2 regions of the Affinundibacterium danionis genome follow, and region 2 is predicted to be linked to the other one. Evidence: predicted binding sites of a transcription regulator. Region 2 holds the regulator's gene; the other holds the start of a gene.
What was found. The regulator NrdR, encoded in region 2, represses ribonucleotide reductase genes. The targets are predictions, from matches to a motif close to CACNANATNTNGTG.
Positions count from the first base shown of each region.

Region 1: a site for NrdR is predicted at 1,288-1,301, ahead of ACFFJH_RS02660 (ribonucleoside triphosphate reductase). Genes of this name have one in related genera too.

Region 1 covers NZ_JBHLXJ010000002.1:594,690-598,118, reverse strand. The annotation lists gene ACFFJH_RS02670 (TonB-dependent receptor plug domain-containing protein) at 1-176, opposite strand, end outside; gene ACFFJH_RS02665 (hypothetical protein) at 431-832, opposite strand; gene ACFFJH_RS02660 (ribonucleoside triphosphate reductase) at 1,317-3,332, shown strand; gene nrdD (anaerobic ribonucleoside-triphosphate reductase) at 3,350-3,429, shown strand, end outside.
Region 2 covers NZ_JBHLXJ010000035.1:6,703-10,131, reverse strand. The annotation lists ZMP/ZTP riboswitch at 1-21, shown strand, start outside; gene glyA (serine hydroxymethyltransferase) at 122-1,372, shown strand; gene nrdR (transcriptional regulator NrdR) at 1,491-1,943, shown strand; gene ACFFJH_RS18980 (type IV pilin protein) at 2,043-2,507, opposite strand; gene ACFFJH_RS18975 (pilus assembly protein) at 2,598-3,429, opposite strand, start outside.

The sequences.
Region 1 (3,429 bases), on a different contig from region 2:
TCGCCACGAATAGTGATTTGACTAAGGACTTGATTTTTCTTTGAGACACTTTGCGGGACTTGGCCAAAAGAAAATTGGCTTGTGAATGTGGCGACAATAGCCAAAACAATTAATTTTTTTCGATAAAGCGTATTCATAATTAGTTCTTCAATAAATTCTTCGTTAAGAACATTCATAAGAACGTTCCTGTGAACGATATGTGTAGGCAGTAGCGCACGCTACGCAAAAAATTGGACTCGTCACGAGATAAAATGTTTGCCTTTTTTCAGGCAGAACAAATATCTCACTCCATTACTCTTATTGTTCTATTGAGGCGTAATGAGATATCCATTCATTACCCTGAACTTCGTCATAGTAATGAACGGTTGTTGATCAATCATAGAAATGCATTTCCTTAAATAAAGGAAATCAATCAAGCGTTAATCGTCACTTAGCCAGCGAAATTTGAAGGTGGGCCACGAGCAAAAAATACCGTCGTGATAAATGAATAAAATCCAGTTGCGGAAATAGGTGGCAGCAAATAAACATATCGATGTGACGTGTGATAAGTTATACCGTAATATGTCGTTAGTAAGATGCCCGACGGTAGACACAAAGAGCAATCAAGTAAGTGCCCTTGCATGGATGCGCCCGTTGATTCGTCAATACCCAAACCATTGATACCAGTTTCTTGCGCGACAAATTTATAGCCAGTGCTGGTACAAACCAGATTGAGAATCTTGGGATTCACAACTGGAGAAACGATTGCAACACCCAAAGTCAATCCGTAAAGCAGCAGCAATAGCTGTACTAAACGTAATAAAACTGAGCGTTGTTGTACTAAGGTTTGCATCGAAGCTTACGAAATAAGAAACAACTTGAGTAAAAATAAGAGTGGCGATCAAACCCACACTCGGTTCTTGATTGAGCCGTTTGGATCACGGTTTCCACAACATGCAGATAAGACCTAATTCTACGGTCTTTATTTGTTCGAAAGGATGATAAATATCATGAATCGTTCTTGTGATCCTTTCCTTAAACTAGGCTTTAATATCTGCTATTAATGATCATTAAAGTCGATCAAATGTACCGAACTACTCAGCTCAAACTTCCTCGAAGTACAAAAATTTTTAAATGTAACTGCGGGCACAAGTCTCTCTTCACAAAACGAAGTGAAGCGATATAACTTCAATTAAAAGCTATGTGCTCATGTCGATTACGCTTCCTGATTTGACTCAAATCAATGAAAATAAGATTGGGGTTAATAGCAGTTGACCTAACTACATTTAGTTACTATTCTTTAAAACACACTACATATTGTGTTTTAAGGAGCATAAATGAGCTTAACCCTTCCTTTGCTGCATCGTGAAGTAATCAAACGAGATGGCTGCGTTGTCAGCTTTGACGCAAGTAAAATAGCTTCTGCAATCAAACGCGCTGGTACAGCAAGCAATGAATTTGTAGCCGATCAAGCGCACAAAATTACGATGCAAGTGCTCAGCCTCATTGAGAAATTTCCAGCACCTCAGCCACTTTCTGTTGAACAAATTCAAGATTTGGTTGAATCATGCTTGTTTGAAGCAAACTACCGAAAGACCTTACGCGCCTATATCGTTTATCGTGAACAGCATCAGAAACTAAGGGTTGATAACAAATCCCTAGTCGATGTTGAATTATCGATGAATGAATATCTAAACAGACAAGATTGGCGTATTAATGCAAACGCCAATCAGGGATATTCACTAGGTGGATTGATACTCAATGTTTCAGGAAAAGTTATTGCTAATTACTGGCTCAATCATGTCTATCCACCTGAAGTAGGACAAGCCCACAGAAATGCCGATTTGCATATTCATGATCTTGATATGCTGGCAGGCTATTGTGCAGGTTGGTCTTTGCGCACTTTACTAAACGAAGGTTTAAATGGGGTTCCGGGAAAAGTGGAATCTGATCCGCCCAAGCATTTTTCTAGCGCCATCGGGCAGATCGTCAATTTTCTCGGCACGCTACAAAATGAATGGGCTGGCGCGCAGGCATTCAGTTCTTTTGATACCTACATGGCGCCTTATGTGCGCAAAGATAAGCTCGATTACAAGGACATTAAACAATATCTACAAGAGCTCATTTACAACTTAAATGTACCATCGCGCTGGGGCACCCAAACACCGTTCACCAATCTGACTTTCGATTGGATATGCCCAGAAGATTTACGTGAGCAAGTACCAGTGATTGCTGGTGTTGAGATGGATTTCACTTATGGTGATTTACAGGCAGAAATGGATCTCATCAATCGCGCTTATATCGAAGTCATGATGGCAGGCGATGCAAAAGCGCGTGTCTTCACCTTCCCTATTCCTACCTACAACATCACCGAGGATTTTGATTGGCATAGTCCAAATGCAGAATTGCTTTTTGAAATGACGGCACGTTATGGCTTACCTTACTTTCAGAATTTCATTAACTCTGAGTTGAAACCGAACATGATACGTTCGATGTGCTGTCGACTTCAGTTAGACCTGCGTGAACTACTAAAGCGCGGTAACGGCTTATTTGGCTCAGCCGAACAAACGGGTTCTCTTGGTGTCGTCACCATCAATTGTGCGAGGTTAGGTTATTTGCATCGTGGCGACGAACCTAGCTTATTGTCTGCCCTCGATAAGTTGCTTGAGTTAGGAAAAACTAGCTTAGAGATCAAACGCAAAGTCATACAGCGCCATATGGATAATGGTCTATTCCCCTACACCAAACGCTACCTCGGCACATTGCGCAATCATTTCTCTACCTTAGGCGTGAATGGTATCAATGAAATGATACGTAACTTCACCGACGATCAACACGATATCAGCAGCGACACAGGGCACGCGATAGCCGTTCGCTTATTGGATCATGTACGTGGACGTATGTTGGCCTTTCAAGATGAAACCGGGCATATGTACAACTTAGAAGCAACACCAGCAGAAGGGACAACTTATCGTTTTGCAAAAGAAGACCGTAAACAGTTTCCCACCATTTTGCAAGCCGGCACCCAGGATATGCCCTACTACACTAACTCGTCGCAATTACCGGTCGGCTTTACAGATGACCCATTTACCGCCCTCACTTTGCAAGATGATCTTCAACGCAAATACACAGGGGGAACGGTCTTACATTTGTATATGAGTGAGGCGCTCAGCAGTGCCGACGCTTGCCGCCATTTGGTACGTAAGGCGCTTAGTCGATTCACCCTACCCTACATCACTATTTCACCGACATTCTCAATTTGCCCTAAGCATGGATATCTTCGTGGGCAGCATGAATTTTGTCCAAAATGCGATGAAGAATTAATCGCTCGTAAGCAACATCAGTTTGTTTAACTTAAATAGGAGTCTCTATGAACACTAGCAATGCCCCTCTTTCTCAAACACAAAATCCATCGATCATCTTAGATGATGCGGAACGTCAAGTCTGTGA
Region 2 (3,429 bases):
CCGTACGCCTGGGTATCCCGATGGTAAAAGTGATTGAGGCTTGTATCCACAAGTTTGCGCATTTTTACAGATCAGCCCCAATCTAATTTTTCATTTTTTACGTTTTTTCTACAGGAAACCCATGTTCTCCAAGAATCATACTCTCGCCAATATCGATCCAGAATTGCTCGCCGCGATTCAAGCCGAAAACCTTCGTCAAGAAGAACACATTGAATTAATCGCCTCTGAAAACTATACCTCACCAGCGGTCATGGAAGCGCAAGGTTCGCAATTGACCAATAAATACGCAGAGGGTTATCCAGGCAAGCGCTACTATGGCGGCTGCGAACACGTAGATGTGGTTGAACAGTTGGCAATTGACCGCTTAAAACAACTGTTTGGCGCAAACTTTGCCAACGTACAACCGAATTCAGGTTCACAAGCAAATCAAGGCGTATTTTTTGCATTACTCAATCCTGGCGATACCATTATGGGCATGAGCTTGGCAGAAGGTGGCCACCTCACGCATGGCATGTCTTTAAACATGTCTGGCAAATGGTTTAACGTAGTCTCTTATGGCTTGAATGCACAAGAAGACATCGACTACGATGCGATGGAAAAATTAGCACGCGAAACCAAACCAAAACTGATCATCGCTGGCGCCTCTGCATTTGCACTGCGCATTGACTTTGAGCGCTTTAGTAAAATCGCTAAAGAAATCGGCGCTTATTTCATGGTGGACATGGCGCATTACGCTGGCTTGATTGCTGCAGGCGTTTATCCTAACCCTGTTCCTTTTGCTGATGTTGTCACCTCCACTACGCACAAGAGCTTGCGCGGTCCACGTGGTGGTATTATTTTGAGTAACGATGAAACCATCGCTAAAAAAATCAATTCAGCGATTTTCCCTGGCCTACAAGGTGGCCCTTTAATGCACGTGATCGCTGGCAAAGCCGTTGCATTCAAAGAAGCACTCACACCAGAATTTAAAGCTTACCAAGAACAAGTCGTTAAAAATGCAGCAGCGCTTGCCAACACATTGACAGAACGCGGTCTGCGTATCGTATCAGGTCGCACTGAATCGCACGTGATGTTGGTCGATTTACGTCCTAAAGGTTTAACGGGTAAAGAAGCTGAAGCAATCTTGGGTTCTGCTCACATCACATGCAACAAAAACGGCATTCCAAATGACCCACAAAAACCAATGGTGACATCCGGCATACGTTTAGGTAGCCCAGCATTGACGACTCGTGGCTTCAAAGAAGCAGAAGCTATTAAGATCGGCCATTTAGTCGCGGATGTTTTAGATAACCCAAATGACGCAGCAACCATAGAACGTGTAAAAGCTGAAGTCAAAAAATTGACCTCTGCCTTCCCTGTATATGGCAATTAATTAATGTATAAAAAAGCCACTCAGATGAGTGGCTTTTTTTACGTTAAGTTTTACCCATAAAAATAAATAAAAGACTGATGCATACCAAGATAAACCAAACATTGGCAGGAGATATTTCATGAAGTGTCCATACTGCCACCACGTAGATACCCAAGTTATTGACACCCGAATTTCTGAAGAAGGCGACAGCATACGCCGCCGCAGACGTTGCGCCAGTTGCGACAAACGCTTCACCACTTACGAACGCATAGAATTAGCCATGCCTGTCATCGTCAAGAAAAATGGCAGCCGCTCAGAATACGAATCTTCTAAACTACGTGCTAGCCTCATGCTAGCTTTGCGCAAGCGCCCGGTATCGGCCGAAGCAGTCGACACTGCAATTCAAAGAATTGAAGAAAAATTATTAGCCAGTGGAGAACGTGAAATTGTGTCAGGCCACTTAGGTGAGTTAGTCATGCGAGAACTAAAACGCTTAGACAAAATTGCCTACATTCGCTTTGCTTCGGTTTATAAGAGTTTTGAGGATGTTTCTGAATTTGTTGAGGCGATTCAGGAAGTGAAAAAGAAGTAACACCTAAATTTTGTAAGAATTTAAAGTTGAACGTAAAAAAGGAAAATATTACTTTTCCTTTTTTTACATTTACTCAAATACAAATTTATTTATTCCACCTTATTTATTCCAGCATAAATCTTGTGTCTTAGAGGCACCCAAAGTACCAGTAATTGTGCGCTGACCAAAATTATTTACCGTAAAAGTTGCACAAGGATCTCCAGCCATCTTATTGACAGGACGCGCATCCAAAGAATATGTCCTCGCAGTTCTTGGTGAAGCTGGGCTAAACTCCAATTGATATTGGACTTGTGTCCCCGTCGAATTCTTAGGTGACACCAAATTTGGCAATACAGGTTGAGTACCCGACAGAGAAACTAGATACGAATTATTTTCCGTATAAAAGCGTTCCATGTACTGGGCATTTTCCATTAAAAGGACACGTACATCAGAGCGCTTACCTCGATTCATATACTCAACAAGACCTGGGTAAGCCACGGCCGAAACCACACCTAAAATAACGACGGTAATCATTGCTTCTATCAGGGTAAAACCATCACTAAGCTTTCTTTGTCGCTGTTTCATCGCACATCCTTCTTTTTTAAAAACACATTGTAGCTTATGTGTCAACAAGGCTCAAAGAAAATCATTCTTGAGCCTTGCATCACCAGAAAATTACTGACGACCAATCAATTGACGCCATAAGCGTGTGGTTGGAATCAGCTTAGACCCTTTACTTGGAGTCCCAGTGCTATTGACTAAAGCGCCGTCTTTCGAAGCCGCTTGATACAACTTCAAATTACGATTGCCTGTACGGATCACGGTGGTTCCTAAAGTCGAGGCACTCAAACGACCACTCACCATCGCATCAGAAGCATTGATCACGCCATCGCCATTGGTATCAATCGTTTGATAGCCAAGCGCTGCGCCGTTTAACGCACTAATTTGAATAGTCGCTGACAAACTGTCATTTGCGCACAAATCAGTACTGATGCCAGGTACCAAAGTAGTAAATATTGCCTGATCTTCAAAGATATTCGGGTCAGTCACTAAACGCTCTCCCGACTTCTGATCCAAGGTAACATACCAGCCACGCTTAGTATTCCAATCGACTGGATTTTTAGTCACTTGATAAAAATTACTCAAATAAGTCGACAATTTTTGTTGCACTAATTGAGTTTTAGTCACACGAGATGCCGCGGCTCTATCCCAAATACCATACAAAGTTTCAAGATCGACCGTTGCAGCATCATTATCTTCAAAAATCTTTCCACTACCAAAGACCACCATAAAACCATCTGTCGGGTGTTGATAAAGCTGAGGCTGGGTGGTAATTGGTTGTCTGCGACCACTACCGTCAGTAGCATTTGTTGCAACAAATAAAGGATTTCCTGCGCCAAAAGCCAAGCTCGGTGTTGTAGTACCGCTCGTTGTCTTGAAATCAAATTTCCACAAGTTACCTTGAATGTCACCAGCATAAACCGCTGCAATAGTGGACTCAGAATCT